2 regions of the Stenotrophomonas sp. 59 genome follow, and region 1 is predicted to be linked to the other one. Evidence: riboswitches for the same ligand, from Rfam matches in the RefSeq annotation. Region 1 holds a riboswitch; the other holds the start of a gene.
The links. A riboswitch is a leader RNA that binds a small molecule or an ion and turns the genes downstream of it on or off. The one in region 1 is predicted to bind thiamine pyrophosphate.
Positions count from the first base shown of each region.

Region 2: another riboswitch for thiamine pyrophosphate. It lies ahead of QP552_RS00765 (TonB-dependent siderophore receptor); the one in region 1 lies ahead of thiC (phosphomethylpyrimidine synthase ThiC).

Region 1 covers NZ_CP127408.1:3,724,573-3,732,414, forward strand. Annotated here, with positions in the region: gene QP552_RS17185 (winged helix-turn-helix domain-containing protein) at 1-1,745, opposite strand, end outside; gene QP552_RS17190 (ion channel) at 2,015-2,686, opposite strand; gene thiC (phosphomethylpyrimidine synthase ThiC) at 2,802-4,646, opposite strand; TPP riboswitch at 4,729-4,829, opposite strand; gene QP552_RS17200 (BCCT family transporter) at 5,085-6,662, shown strand; gene QP552_RS17205 (IS110 family transposase) at 7,385-7,842, shown strand, end outside.
Region 2 covers NZ_CP127408.1:177,835-185,676, forward strand. Annotated here, with positions in the region: gene QP552_RS00745 (Dyp-type peroxidase) at 1-615, shown strand, start outside; gene QP552_RS00750 (hypothetical protein) at 685-990, shown strand; gene QP552_RS00755 (hypothetical protein) at 1,110-1,526, shown strand; gene pnuC (nicotinamide riboside transporter PnuC) at 1,951-2,523, opposite strand; gene QP552_RS00765 (TonB-dependent siderophore receptor) at 2,532-4,733, opposite strand; TPP riboswitch at 4,804-4,899, opposite strand; gene QP552_RS00770 (phosphotransferase) at 5,009-6,142, opposite strand; gene QP552_RS00775 (glycine zipper 2TM domain-containing protein) at 6,268-6,675, opposite strand; gene QP552_RS00780 (peptidoglycan-binding protein) at 6,922-7,842, opposite strand, start outside.

The DNA.
Region 1 (7,842 bases):
ACCGGAACCGGCAACGGTTGCAGGTGTTCGTCGCGCGGTGCGATCTCGTAGACCACGGTACGCCCATGCTCATCGCGCCCGACCACCAGCAGCTGGCGGCTGTCGGCCGACCAGTCCGGCGCCTGCCGTCCCTCCGGGCGCAGGCCCTCGATCGGCCGCAGTGAATCGGGCCGCTGCATGTCCGCCCACCACAACGCGAAACTGCCGGAACGATCGGAGGTGAAGACCAGCTGGCGACCGTCGGGCGCCGCCATCGGTTGCCCGTCACGGCCGCTGGACGCGAACAGCCGCTCGGCGCTGCCGCCGGCCATCGGCACCTTGAACACGCCGAACTGGGCACGGCGGTGAACGAAGGCCAGCACGTCGCCGTGGCGTGACACCGCAGGCCATTGTGCGTCGTCGAGGCCGGCATCACGCAAGGTGCGGCGCTCAACGTCCAGGTAGTACAACCGCACCTCGCTGTCCACGCGCCGGCCGAACACGATGCTGCGCCCATCGCCCAGCCAGGCCCAGCCACGCTGTTCGGCCGATTCGTTGGTCAACTGCTCCAGCTCACCGCCCCCGGCCGGCATCCGCCACAGGTCACCCATCTGCGGATTGCGCACGAACACCAGCCACTTGCCGTCGGGCGAGTAGCGTGGCGCGTAGTCAAAATCATCCTGGTCGACCGCATAGTCCAACGCCCGCCACTGGCCGCTGGCCAGGTCGAGCACACGGATGCCGCGATGGGCATAGCGGCCCACCATGCTGCCAAAGACCAGGCCGCGGCCATCCGGTGTCCAGTCGAAGCTGAGCAGCTCGGTTCCGTCGCAGCGGGTCGCCTGGCGCACACCGCCGCCGGTAGCGCTGGCGATCAGCACCTGGCATCCGCCGTCGGCTCCAAAGCGGGCAAACGCGATCTCGCGCCCGTCCGGTGACCAGCTCGGGAAGCGGTCACTGGCCCCCTTCGGCGGCAGCGCCAGCTGCCGGGCCGGCGCATTGCCCGAGGTCTGCACCTTGATCGCACCACCACCGGCGCCGTCCTCGTTGGCGCCTTCATAGGCAACCTGGGAGCCATCCGGCGAAAGCGTGGGATAGGTTTCAAAACCACTGGTGGCAGTGATCAGGCGATAGGGACGCTGCGGGCTGCCGATCACCCGCACGCCGTTCTCGACCGCTGCATCCACCGGTGAGCTCGGCTCCGGCCCGCGCCGGAGCAGCAATGTGGCCATGACCAGCAGCGCGGCCAGCATCATCACACCCAGCACCCACAACAGCTGGCGGCGCAGCTGGCGCCAGCCACGCCGGCGTGAAGGCGCTGCCGGCACGGCTGCGAGCGGATGCCCGCTGCCGCCGGCCACCGCCGGCATGACCTCTGCGACCACATCGGCGTCCAGCACCGGCTCAAGATCCTCCAGCGCCTGCACTGGTACCAGCAGCCGATAACCGCTCTTGGCGATGGTCTCGATATAGGCCTGGCCGTTGTCGTCGTCGTTGGCGAACGCCTTGCGCAGCTGGGTGACGGCCTGGGTCAGCACGTCATTGGTCGGCAACGTATCGGGCCAGACCTCGGCAAACAGCTCTTCACGGGTGACCACGCGCCCAGGCTGACGCATCAACACGCGCAGCACGCCCAGCGCTTTCGGCGTCAGCCGCCGCGGACGGCGCGCGCCTTCAACCTCGACCTCACGCGAGGACAAGGTAATGACGCAGTCGCCGACCCGCACGCGGTCGGCCTCAATGGGCGTGAGTTCGCTGCTGTTCATTTTCCGCTATACAGTAGGGACGGGACCTGGGCAGGGCTCACCAGCAATACCGTCCCCACCGTCCCTGGACAGGGTCATCGAAAAGCCAGATTCCGCACAAAGCATCGGCGCATACCGCAAAAACAATAACGCCCCCGGATATTAGCCTAAGCCGGTTACCCCGCCTATGACGGGGTCGACACTCAGGCTCTCTCTCGCCGACGCATTCACATAATTTGCATCACTATTCGCGCCCTTTTGGGCGCGAAATTTTTATCTGGCGTTCATTTTCACATGCGCCGAAGCATGGTCAATCCGACCAGACGCGACACCACCAGGCCGATATACATGACGCCTGCGAACTGTTCGAGCATCACCAGAGCCCGTGCCTGCGGGTGCAGCGGCACGACGTCGCTCAATCCAACACCGGACAACAAGCTGAAGCTCAGATAAAGCAGCTCCATCCAGCTGCGCTCGGGGCCAGCGGTCGTACCCTGGAAACTGCCTGGATACCACTGCTGGCACACCGCGAACGCAAAGGCGAACGCCCAGGCCAGCAGCGTGAAGGTTGCCCCGGCCGCGAACAGCTCGTCGCGGGTCACTCTATGGTCCTGCAGCATGTAGGCGATCAACGCCCCCGCCGTATAGAAGTACAGCAGGCTTTCCAGCAGCTGCGCCGTGGTCAGCAGCGCGCTGCGGTCCAGCAGAGCGCCAGCCAGCGAGAACACCACCGAAGGAATGGCCAGCAGCAATGCCAGCCAGGTTCCCAACGGACTGCGCTGGACCACCCACAGCGCAAGGCCGAGCACCGCCATGCCGAACATGCCCAGCGCCGCCCGGCCAGCGGCGGTGTCATCGAGCGCCGGGTACAACAGCACCGCCAGCAGTTGGGCCCCCAGCAGCCATGCCGAGGGGTGGCGGCGGGCGATTGCCAGCCAGCGGGTGGTCAAGGCAACAGGCATGGCGTCCTTTCCGCTGGGCAATGGCCGGAGCATAACGGGTAGCGCCGGGCCACGCCCGGCGCTTTTCCTGGACCGCTGCGCCCGCCGGGCATGGCCCGGCGCTACCGGTGCGGCATCATCCCTGGTGGTAGACCTCGGCACCGGCAGCACGGAACTCCTGCGACTTCTCCTTCATGCCGGCCTCTGCGTAGTCGCGCACGTCCTGGGTGATCTTCATCGAACAGAAGTGCGGGCCGCACATCGAGCAGAAGTGGGCCAGCTTGTGCGCGTCCTTCGGCAGCGTCTCGTCGTGGAATTCCTTGGCCTTCTCCGGATCCAGCCCGAGATGGAACTGGTCCTCCCAGCGGAACTCGAAGCGCGCCTTGCTCAGCGCGTTGTCGCGCACCTGCGCGCCCGGGTGCCCCTTTGCAAGGTCGGCCGCGTGTGCGGCAATGCGGTAAGCCATGATGCCGTCGCGCACGTCCTGGCGGTTGGGCAGGCCGAGGTGCTCCTTCGGCGTCACGTAGCAGAGCATGGCGGTGCCGAACCAGCCGATCATCGCCGCACCGATCGCGCTTGTGATGTGGTCGTAGCCCGGCGCGATGTCGGTGGTCAGCGGGCCCAGCGTGTAGAACGGTGCTTCGCCGCACTCACGCAGCTGCTTGTCCATGTTCTCCTTGATCAGCTGCATCGGCACGTGGCCGGGCCCTTCGATCATGGTCTGCACGTCGTGCTTCCAGGCAATCTTCGTCAGCTCACCCAGCGTCTCCAGTTCACCGAACTGCGCTGCATCGTTGGCATCGGCGATGCAACCCGGGCGCAGGCCATCGCCCAGCGAGAAGGTCACGTCGTAGGCCTTCATGATTTCGCAGATCTCTTCGAAATGCGTGTAGAGGAAATTCTCCTTGTGGTGCGCCAGGCACCACTTGGCCATGATCGAACCGCCGCGGCTGACGATGCCGGTGACCCGCTTGGCGGTGAGCGGCACGTAGCGCAGCAGTACGCCGGCGTGGATGGTGAAGTAGTCCACGCCCTGCTCAGCCTGCTCGATCAGGGTGTCGCGGAAGATTTCCCAGGTGAGCGCCTCGGCACGGCCATCGACCTTTTCCAGCGCCTGGTAGATCGGCACGGTACCAATCGCCACCGGCGAGTTGCGGATGATCCATTCACGGGTTTCGTGGATGTGCTTGCCGGTGGACAGATCCATCACCGTGTCGCCGCCCCAGCGGATCGCCCACACCAGCTTCTCCACCTCTTCGGCAATGCCGGAAGACACGGCGCTGTTGCCGATGTTGGCGTTGATCTTGGTGAGGAAGTTGCGGCCGATGATCATCGGCTCGCTTTCCGGATGGTTGATGTTGTTGGGCAGCACCGCACGACCACGGGCGATCTCGTCGCGCACGAACTCAGGCGTGATGATCTTCTGGATCGACGCACCGAACGCTTCGCCCGGGTGCTGCTGCAGCAGGCCGGCATCGCGGATCGCGTCCAGCCGCTGGTTCTCGCGGATGGCGACGAATTCCATTTCCGGGGTGATGATGCCGCGCCGCGCGTAGTGCATCTGGGTGACGTTGGCACCGGCGCGTGCGCGGCGCGGCAGCGTGCGCGCCGGGAAGCGCACCGCGTCGAGCTTCGGGTCATGTTCGCGGTCGCGGCCGAACGAAGAGCTGAGGCCGTCGAGCAGTTCGGTATCCCCCCGTTCTTCCACCCAGCCACGGCGCAGTGCCGGCAGGCCTGCGGACAGGTCGATATGCACGTCAGGATCGGTGTAGGGACCCGACGTGTCATAGACCGTCACCGGCGCATTCTCTTCGCCGCCGAACAGCGTCGGCGTGCGGGTCAGTGCGATCTCGCGCATCGGTACCAGGAGGTCCGCGCGTGAACCGGGCACATGGATCTTGCGCGAACCGGGAATCGGCCGGGTCACGGATTCGGAGAGTTGCTGGGCCTGTTGCTGCAGGGCGGAGAGCTGTGCGTTCATCGGGCATCGTCCAGGAAGGTCAGGGACGAAGCGGCGGCGCACGGCACCCGCGCACGGACGGTCCTTGGGCGGAGTCCGGGCACGGCTGCATTGCAAAGCTTCCCTACGCCGGTATGAGCCGGATCAGGTTCCAAGGGACTGTCTCAACCGCGGCCACATGGCCCGGTACCCCCGCTTCTTGCTGCGCATTAGAGCATAGACCGCCCACCTCCGGTGGTCGGATCCGCATTCCTGCGGAAAGCAGATCCGACCCTGATCGTCATTCGTTAACAGAACCGTGACGTCGCGTTCAGTAACGTGCACGCCCATCGCGTCGCTGAGATCGATGCGTCCCTCGCCGCCTTCGCGGCCCCTGCCCGGTTCGCGCTGCATGCCGCCGGCCCTTCGCTGCAAGCTCTGCTCGCTCCCCTCAATCCCCTTGATCGGAGAAGCTCCTTCATGGTGTTTCGCGTTTCCATCGCACTGGTTCTGCTGCTGGTGCTGCTGGCCGGCATCGCGCCCGGCCCCTTCAATACCGTTGTGCAGTCCATGCTGGCCGAGGTCATCCGCAGTGTCGGCTGGCTGTACCTGCTGGTGGTGTTCCTGGCACTGGTGTTCCTGATGTACCTGGCCTTCGGCCGCTTCGGCAACCTGCGCATCGGCGGCGAGGACGCCGAACCCGAATTCTCCCGCGCCAGCTGGATGTCGATGCTGTTCGCTGCCGGCATGGGCATCGGCCTGGTGTTCTGGGGTGCGGCCGAGCCGATCTCGCATTTCAGCAAGCCGCCTGAGGGGCTCGCGCCGCAAAGCATGGACGCCGCGCGCGCATCGATGCGCTATGCGTTCTTCCACTGGGGCCTGCACCCGTGGGCGATCTATGCGCTGATCGGCCTGGCGATGGCGTGGTTCCAGTTCAACCGCAATGGCCGCGGCCTGGTCAGTGACATGCTGCAGCCGATCATCGGCCGCCACCATCGCGGCTGGATCGGGCGCGTGGTCAACATTGCCGCGGTGGTTGCCACCGCGATCGGTGTCGCCACCACGCTCGGCTTCGGCACCATCCAGATTGCTGCCGGCATGGAGCGCGTGTTCGGCCTGCATGCAGGGCCGCCGCTGCAGCTGGTGATCATCGCGGTGGCGTTCGTGCTGTACATGGCATCCACCGCCAGCGGCGTGGAGCGCGGGGTGAAATGGCTGTCCAACTTCAACCTGGCGTTGGCTGCGCTGCTGGCGGCCATTCTGCTGGTGCTGGGGCCGACCGGTTTCATCTTCGATACGTTCACCACCACGCTGGGCTCCTACCTCAACCAGCTGGTGACGATGAGCCTGCGCATGTCACCGTTCTCCGGCAGCACCTGGGTGGCGGACTGGACGATCTTCTACTGGGCCTGGTGGATCTCGTGGGCACCGTTCGTGGGATCGTTCATCGCACGCATCTCGCGTGGCCGCAGCGTGCGCGAGTTCGTGATCGGCGTGGTGCTGGCACCGACGCTGCTGGGCTTCTTCTGGTTCGCGGTGTTCGGCGGCACCGCGCTGTGGGCACAGATCTTCGGCCACGCCGATCTGGTGCAGGCGCTGGGCAATGGCTACGAGACGGTGCTGTTCACACTGTTCGACAGCATGCCGCTACCGCTGTTGCTGTCGTGCATCGCGCTGGTACTGCTGATGATCTTCTTCGTGACCTCGGCCGATTCAGCAGTACTGGTGCTGGCCAGCATGTCCACCGACGAGGCCGGCGACCCACCGTTGAAGCGCAAGCTGGCCTGGGGCATTGCGGTGGCGCTGATTGCAGCGGCGTTGCTGCTGGCCGGTGGACTGGACGCGCTGCAGGGCATGATCACGATCGCGGCATTGCCGTTCGCGTTGCTGATGGTGCTGGTGATGGTGTCGCTGTACCGGGTGCTGGACCAGGAATATACGCGCGAGCGGCGGCAGGCGCAGCGCCAGCGGCACATGATCGATGCGTGGATCGCGCGCGAGATGGCGGCGCAGGAAGAGACCCAGGCGGAGGCGGCACGCGCGCACGATCAGGATTGAGGGTTGTTTTGCAGCCTGCGGCTGCACCGCTTTTTTCAAGCAACGGCAACAGCAGAAGCGGCTCTGGGTTTCTGCTGGCTGGGCGGGGCGGTGTGGGCGGCCAGGACACGCCGTAAACCCGTCCATGGGGGCTCGATGGCGCCATCCATGGCGCCAACGGTCCTGCCCACCCACACCGCCCCACCCCCGACAGCTTCCGTGTGACGGTTGGTTTTCCACGCTTTGCGTGGAAGAGGTGTATCGGAAAACAAGAAGGGGTCGGATCCGTTTTCCTGTGGAAAACGGATCCGACCCCAACCCACAGCGCGCGGCTGTTGCTGTTGCCTTTGCTTTTGATCTTTTTCTTCTTCCTGCGGTGGCGGCCACGGAAACTGTCAGGGGCCGGGCGGGTGGGCTGGGTGGGGGTGTCAGCCGCATGGGCCCGAGGCATGCCTCGGGCGGGTTGGGCAGGACGCCCAACCCCGGTCTTGCCGTGTGCGCAGGACAGCGCACACGAGCAAGCGGCTGCCAAGCCTTATCTGATCGGAATCTGGCAGCGTAGGTGCCGAGAGCCGGCGTGGGCCGCCGTACAAGCCTGGATCTCGACGATCGCCATGTAGCTTGGCGCCCACGCCGGAATCTCCCTTGATCCGCCCGAACAGTTGCTGGAGCTGACACTCGCAGTGATAAGACTGGGCAAGCGGGGGAGCTCTCGACCCTTCCAGACTATACGGAGTCCGGTAATGAACGGGATCGGGATTGATGTCAGCAAGCGCCAACTGGATGTCGGCACGACGGACGGAGAGACCCTGCAGGTCTGGAATAGCCGCTCCGGCTTTTCTGAGTTGGATGATTGGCTGAAGAAGCGTCCGGTCAGCCAGATCGTGCTGGAGGCCACCGGCGGCTACGAGCGGCCGGTGCTGGATTTTCTGCACGCAGCGGGCCATCCGGTGGTCCGCGCCAATGCCCTGCGGGCCCGCAGGCTGGCCCAGGGGATGGGCCAGATGGCCAAGACCGACCGGTTGGATGCCTATGCATTGGCGCAGATGGCAGCCTTGGTGAAACTGCCCGCCTACCAACCGCTGGAGCCTTGGCAGCAGAAAATGCGGGAATTCGTGCGGGCACGTCGACAGGCGATGCACGCGCTGACCATCGCGCGGCAGCAGCAGGAAATGGTCGGTGATCGTGAATTGCGCCGGCT
Region 2 (7,842 bases), 1.1 Mb from region 1:
ACCATGGACCTGATCGTGGCGTTCGAGCGCAACCTGCTGATGGCCTTCGGTGATGCGGTGGAAACGGTCGATGATGTGGCCGGTTTCCGCTACTTCGATGGCCGCGACCTGCTCGATTTCGTCGATGGCACCGCCAACCCGGAAGGACTGTCGTTGCCGGAAGCCACGATCGTGGGTGGCGAAGACCCGGAGCATGCCGGCGGCAGTTACGTGGTGGTGCAGAAGTACCTGCACAATCTCGATGCGTGGCGCGCACAGAAGACCGAGGCGCAGGAAGCGATCATCGGCCGCACCAAGCACGACAACATCGAGCTGGATGACGCACCGGCGGATGCGCAGAAGTCGCACAAGACTCTGTGCACCATTGAAGACGCCGACGGCGAGCACGAGATCCTGCGCGACAACATGCCGTTCGCCAACCCGGGCCGTGGCGAGTACGGCACCTATTTCATTGGTTACACGCGCCGCCTGTGGGTGATCGAGAAGATGCTCGAGCGCATGTTCATTGGCAATCCCGCGCCGCTGCACGACCGCATCCTCGATTTTTCCACCGCCACCACCGGCGTGACCTTCTTCGCGCCCTCGCGCAAGGTACTGGCCGACCTGGCGGAGTGATCAACGTATGCGTATGCATCTGGAGGACGTATGTCTGTCTTGAGAGGCCCCTTCCTGGCGACATTGTTCATGGGTATCGCCGGCTGCTCGACAGCACCGGGTCTGCTTGAACAGGCACCCGAGTCATTTGATTCTTCGAAATCGGTGCAGCAGGTGACCGTGTGCCTGTCCCAGACGTGGACCCAGCGCAACAAGGTTGTGCGCGTGCTGCCCACCGAATCCGGGCAGCGTATTGTCATCGACAACCCTGTGAACCATGGGGTGATTGCCATTGTCGAGCTTGCCTCTGCCCCGGCCGGTACGTCTGCACGCTACTGGAAGGGCGCAGGCCTCACTGGTTGGACGCGCGATGATCTGAAGGCCTGCCTGGACTGATCGAAGGCAATCCTTCTCAGTTGGGTAAGCTCGACGCGCCGCGCCATCACGGCCCGCCATCTGCCTGTCATCTATCGCGCCGACCATGTCGTGCTGGATGGGAGTGCAGGAGGCCGGCGATGGTCAAGACCAGGAACAGGACCGACGCGCGGCGTTGGTGGCGGCCGTTGGCCGCGTTGTTCGGCGCGTTGGCACTGGGGAGTGCCAGTGTTTCCGCGCAGGAGGCCCCTGCGCACTGGATGGCCTATGCCGCTGCGGTGGGTGGCCAGCTGCAGCAGCGCCTGCAGCAGGAACAGGATCCGCAGGCGCAGCGCGTGGTGGAGTGGCTGCGGGCACACACGGATACACCCACGCCGTTACCGGTGAGCCTGTGGATTGCGGCGGACGGCCGCATCTCGAAACTGGAGTTCGACAGCCTGGGTGACCGCCAGGTGGATGCAGATCTGCGCGCGACCCTGCAAGCGGCGCCGCTGCAGGCCGCACCGCCTGCTGACATGCGCCAGCCGCTGCGGTTGGGTCTGGTGCTTGACCGGTAGATCCACGCCATGCGTGGATGGGCCTACCGGTGACCCCTCAGCCACGCATGGCGTGGCTCTACTGTGGATGGCCAGCGCACAGCCCGGCCATCCGTATCAACGAACCGGCGCCACCTGCCGACATGCGCCAACCGCTGCGATTGGGTCTGGTGCTTGACCGGTAGATCCACGCCATGCGTGGATGGGCCTACCGGTGACCCCTCAGCCACGCATGGCGTGGCTCTACTGTGGATGGCCAGTGCACAGCCCGGCCATCCGCATCAACGAACCCGCACCGCCGGCCGACATGCGCCAACCGCTGCGGTTGGGTCTGGTGCTTGACCGGTAGATCCACGCCATGCGTGGATGGGCCTACCGGTGACCCCTCAGCCACGCATGGCGTGGCTCTACTGTGGATGGCCAGCGCACAGCCCGGCCATCCGTATCAACGAACCGGCGCCGCCTGCGGTTCGCGTGCGGCCGCACTCCATGCACGCAGGCCGAACGCGGCCAGGCCCAGGAAGAACACGTACAGCGCGGCAGTCACGTGCAGCGACTTGAACAGGTACGCGCCCACGTAGACCACGTCCACCACGATCCATACCCACCAGCAGGCCACATGGCGGCGCGCCTGCCACCACTGGCCAACCAGGCTCAGTGCGGTCAGCATCGCGTCCAGCCACGGCAGCGCGGCGTCGGTGAAGGTGTGCATGCCGGCTCCCAACGCCACGCCACCGCACAGGCCGATGGCCAGGTCGCGCAGCAGCTTGCCGCGCGCCAGCGGCACGATGCGGATGCTGCCTTCATCGGCAGCATGCTGGCGCCAGTTGAGCCAGCCATAGACCAGGAAACCACCAAAGGCGACCTGCAGCAGTGTGTCCGAGTACAGCTTGGCCTCGGCGAACACCAGCCCGTACAGCGTCACCGACAGCAGGCCCACCGGCCATGCCGACAGCCGGCGCCTGGCCATCAGCCAGACGCCGAGGATGCTGCAAAGGGCGGCGGTCCACTCGAGCATGACGCCGCTCACAGCGCGAACGTCACCGACAGGCGCGCCTGTCGCGGTGCGCCGGGGAACAGGTAGTAGTCACCGCCGCTGCTGCCGGTATCGCGCCAGTAGAAGCGGTTGAACACGTTGTCCACCGACAGGTTCCAGGTCACCGCACGTTCGTGCAGGCGGTGCTGGAAACGCAGGCCGGCGTCGAACACCGAGTAGTCCGGTGCACGCACGCCGCCATCGGCACGGGCCACGTTGGCACCGGCATAGCGCCAGCCGCCGGTCACATCCAGGCCCTGCACGAACGGCAGCGCATAGGCCACGTGCACGCTGGCCCGCACCTTCGGCACGTTCACCAGCTGATGGCCTTCATAGGTGGGCGTGCCGGTATCGCGAGCACGCGCCTGCAACACGCTGGCGCTGGCCACGATCTGCAGTGCATCGGTCAGCTGGCCGTTGGCGGTCAGCTCCAGGCCGGTGTGGGTCTGCGTGCCTTCCTCGACGAAGGTGTAGCCGACGTCGCTGTTGTCCGGCTTGGCGTATTGGTACGGCTGCGAAATGCGGAATACCGCCGCACCCAGGGTCAGCGCCTCGACCGGCACGTACTTCACGCCCACTTCCAGCTGCCGCGACTGCACCGACGGCAGGAAGGTGTCGGCATTGCTGGTCCAGAACGGCGCTTCCTGGCCCAGCGAAATGCCGCGCACGTAACTGGCATAGGCGTTGAGCTGGTCGGTGGCCTTCCACACCAGTGCGGTCTGCGGCAGGAAGCGCGACAGGCGGCTGTGGCGCTGCGGGGTGCCGCGCTTGTCGTAGGCGCGCTCATCGAGGCGCACGAAGCGGCCACCGGCCAGCCACTGCCAGTCGTCACCGAAGCTCATCCGGTCCAGCGCGAAGAACGCGGTCTGGCGGCTGTCCAGGCGGCGTGCGGACGGGCCGGGCATCTTCGGCGACGGCTCAAACACCGGCACCGGTGTTTCGTGGATGTTGCTGGTGCCGACGTACTCGTTGACGCTCGGGCGCTTGTCCACGGTGCGGCGGAAGTAGTCGGCGCCGATGGTCAGCTGGTGGCCGATGCTGCCGGTCTCGAAGCGGCCACGCAGTTCGGCGCGCGCCTGCTGGTTGCGGCGGGTATCGTCCGGGCTGCGGTAGTCGTAGATGTCGTAGTCGCCGTTGGGCGCGAAGTAGTTGCCCGGCACGCTGCCGTCGGCGCACTGCACGGCGTAGTAGCAGCCGTAGGCGAAGGCGACGTTGTCGTCGATCACCGACCGGCTGTGGCCTACCGACACGCGCGACTGCCAGGCGTCGTTGAAGTCGTAGGTGTGCAGTGCGGTGATGTTGGTGCTGGCGATATCCACCGGGCGCTGCCACGGCTGGTAGCCGAGCAGATGCTCGCGGTCGACGCCGCGCGGCAGGTCACGCGCGCCCAGCAGCTGGTAGCCGGACACCGAACGCTGCGAGCTGGTCTGGTAGTTGGCATCCACTTCCAGCTTGCCGCGTTCGCCGATCAGCCAATCGGCCGCCAGCGAGTAGAAGTTGCGGCGGCCATCGGCGTGCTCGACATAGGAGTTGCTGGAATCCCACGCGGCATTTAGGCGAAGGCCGAAGCGCGGGGTGATCCAGTGGCCGACATCGACGGCGACGTAGCGCGAGCCTTCCGAATCGGTGCCGAGCGTGGCGGTGCGCACCTCGGCCGGACGCTTGCCGATGTAGTTGATGATGCCGCCCGGCGCCATCACGCCTGCGGCCAGGCCGGCTTCGCCCTTGAGGATTTCCACCGACTGCACGTTCTCCAGCGCCAGGCGCTGTTCGCCGGCGATGGACAGGCCGTTGAAGCGGTAGCCGGTGGCGGCGTCCAGCGCGAAGCCGCGGATGGCGATGTTCTGGTAGTAGCCCACCGGCGCATAGGCATCGCCCAGTGAGGCATCGTTGCTGGCCAGCTCGGACAGTGAACGCACCTGGCGGCGGTCGAGGTAATCGCGCTCGAGCACGTTCACCGACGCCGGCGTGTCCTTCCAGGAACCACCACCGAAGGTGTTCACGCGCGAGGTATCGGCCTTCGGCTTGCCGGCCTGCACGCGCACGGCCGCCAGTTCGGTCGGCGAGCGTTCGGCGCCGCTGGCAGCCGCATCGGGGGACGCATCGGGGGACGCATCGGCTTCGCTGGCATGCAGCGGCAAGGCGGCGCAGAGGGCGAGGGAGAGCAGGGTGGGGCGCAGGCAGCGGTTCATTCGGTTCGTCTTCGGACAACAAGGGAGACGAAGCGACGGCGCGCAGGTGCACCGGCCCATGATGGGGGTGTGGCTGCGGCTCAAAGCTCCCTACGCCGGTGCAAACCGGATCAGGTTCCAAGGGACTCTCTCAGCCTGGCAGATCCAGGCACCCCCGCTTCAGGTGACCATTTCACTACAAATGGTACGGATTTGCGAGCCGGTGCCCTTCAGGCTGCGGGGTCAGATCCCTTTCCGCAGGAAGGGGATCTGACCCCAACGGTGTACCAACCGGGTCATGCCGCGGTGTGCAGCGCCTGCAGCAGTGCCTGCCCCGGCGCGCTGCGGAACCATGCCGGATGCCCCAGCATGAACGGCTGCCAGGCCACGTCCGCATTTGCGGTCGAGCCGGTGATGCCTTCGAAGTACTCCACTTCGGACAGTGCGAAGTCGAAATGGACCATCGGCAGCAGGTCGGCCAACAGATGCACGCGCGTACCCGACAGCGGCAGCACTTCGCGGTAGCCGTCAAGCAACGCCAGCGCAATGTCGATGCGCACTGCATCCATGCCGCGCTCGAGTTCCAGCCACGCCACCGCGTTGCGCTCGATCGCGGTGGCGAGGTCGAACAGCGCGCTGGTGGGCGAGGCCAGGCCGAAATCCAGCACGGTACTGACCTGCCCGTCGCGCCACAGCAGGTTGGACACATGCCAGTCGTTGTGCGCCCACAACTGGGGTTCGTCGCGCAGGCGCGCGGCCAGGCCGGCGTGCCACGGCAGCACGTCGCGCTGCAGCTGCGCTTCCCATGGGATGCGTGCGAGGTAACGTGCCAGACCCGGGCGTGCAGTCAGGTCGGCCTCGATTGCTTCGATCGGATCGTCGGCACGGATCAGATCATCGCGCGCGACCAGCAGGTGGGTACTGCGCTGTGGCGCGTGGTAGCTGGCGGAGGCACGGTGCAGCCGCGCTAGCATGCGGCCGGCTTCGCGTGCCTGTGCGACATCGGTCAGCAGCGACCACGACACGGCGTCGCGGTAGACGTCTTCGCCCACGCCGACGGCATGCAATTCAAAGGTCCATTCGCCGTGTTCGACGGCAGTGCGGCCATCGGTCGCCGCCAGCACCTGCACCACCGGTACGCCCTCTGCGGCGAGATGAGCGATGAAGCGATGCTCCTCTTCCAGGCAGGCCGCGCTGCGCACACTGTGGTGATGGCGCTTGACGAACACCGCGCCGTCCACGCCGTCCACGCCGTCGACGATGGCGGCGGCTGACAGCGGCCGCGGGCTGTGCCAGCGGGGCTGGCTGTGCTCGCCCAGCTGCAGGTAACGCGCGCTCAGCCACGCGATGTCCGCGGCGCTGATGGGTGGCCAGTCGGCAGCGACCTCGTCGTTGTTGAGGCCCTGCACGCGGTGGGAGGAAGACGTCATGCAGCAGCCCGAGTGGGAAAAGTCACATCCAAGGCTGCGCATTCAACGCCATGACCGCGGCCAACGCAAACGGGCGGGTCATCGACCCGCCCGTCCCTGCATCAGCATGGGTGATGCCGACGCGCTTACCAGCCGCGATGGCGGCCGCGGTCGTTGTAGTAGCGGTTGTCGTAGTAGCGCTCGCGCTGCCAGCGGCGATCGTCACCACGGTCGTAGTAGCCGCTGCGGTAATAGCCACGATCGTAGCGCCGGTCGTAGCGGTTGTCGTAGTAGCGATTGTCGTAATAGCGACGGTCGCGGCGGTCGGAGGTGGTCAGGTTGCCGATCGCGCCGCCGGCCACGGCACCACCGACGGTGGCCGCAGGATCGCCGTTGGAGAGCAGATTGCCGGCCACGCCACCGACCACGGCGCCGACCAGGGTGCGCTTGTCCTTCCTCGACATCGCGCTGGCATCGCTGACCACGGCGACACCGGCACCCAGTGCCAGGGCCATCGCCAGACCACGGAAGCTGAGTGTGGAAGTACTGAGCATGTTCGTTCTCCTGTGAGGTGCATGCCACGCTGGGCAGGGAGGGCGCGGGCGCCCCGGCTGCCGTGGAGACCACGCTGACGTTCCAACATTGCCGGAACATTGCCTGGCCCACCGTGCGGCTTGCGCATTCATCTAGCGGCAGGTGGCATGAAGCAAGGCTGAAAGCGGCCGCGGCCGCTCAGCTGGCAGAAAGGGAAAGGGCCGCGCATGGCGCGGCCCCTCCCCGGTCTGCAAGGCGCTGCGGGCTCAGACGCCCATGGCCTTCTGCGCCTGGCGGGCCTGTTCCTGCTGCGCGTCCTGCTGCTGGTGCAGCACGTTCGGCGCGCCCTGCACCGCACCGCTGCTGAGCGCGATGCTCTGCTCGCTGGCGGCGCGGGTCTCCACCGCGACACGGCTGGCCGCCGGGTCACCGATCGTGCCCTGCACGGCAAACAGGCGTTCACCATTCGGGCTGGGCACCACCGAGTCGATGCGCTGCAGGCCGGCGGCGTGGGCTTCCCTGGTCAATGCCGCTGCGGTGCTTTCCAGCGCGTGGCGATCCTTGAAGGTGCCTGCCGGCATCAGCTCCAGCCCCTTGCTGGCCTGGATGAACAATGGATTGCGCGGGTGCCGCTCGTCGTTCAGCAGCGGGCGCTCGCGAGCGTCCCTGATCGCCTCCAGGGTCTTCGCGCCGACGACGCCGTCAGCGACCAGCCCGTTGTCCTTCTGCAGCTGGCGTACCGCCGCGTCGGTGTTGCGGCCAAAGCGACCGTCTTCGACCAGCGGCTTGCCATCGGCACCGACATAGCCCAGGTGGCCCAGCTGTTCCTGCACCGTGCGCACGCCGTCGCTGTGCGCGCCCTGCTTGTACAGTTCGGCCTGCGGCGTGGCAGCGGCCTTGTGCTCGGCCGCCGGCTTGCCCTGGGTCTGCTCGTGCGACTGGGTGCGGTTTTCCAGCAGGTCGCGCGCCTTGGACAGCGGGTCGGTGGCGTACAGCTTCCAGTTCGGGTGGTCCTTCACCTGCTTGAGGTAGTCCTCGATGGGCATGGTGTGCACGCCCTTGCTGCCGGTGGACTGGCTGATCAGCAGCTTGTCGGTGTTGGGGTCGCGCACCACCATCACGATGTGGTCGATGCCGTTCCAATGCTCGTGGCGGGTCCTGGCCGTATCCAGGCCGATGATCATGCC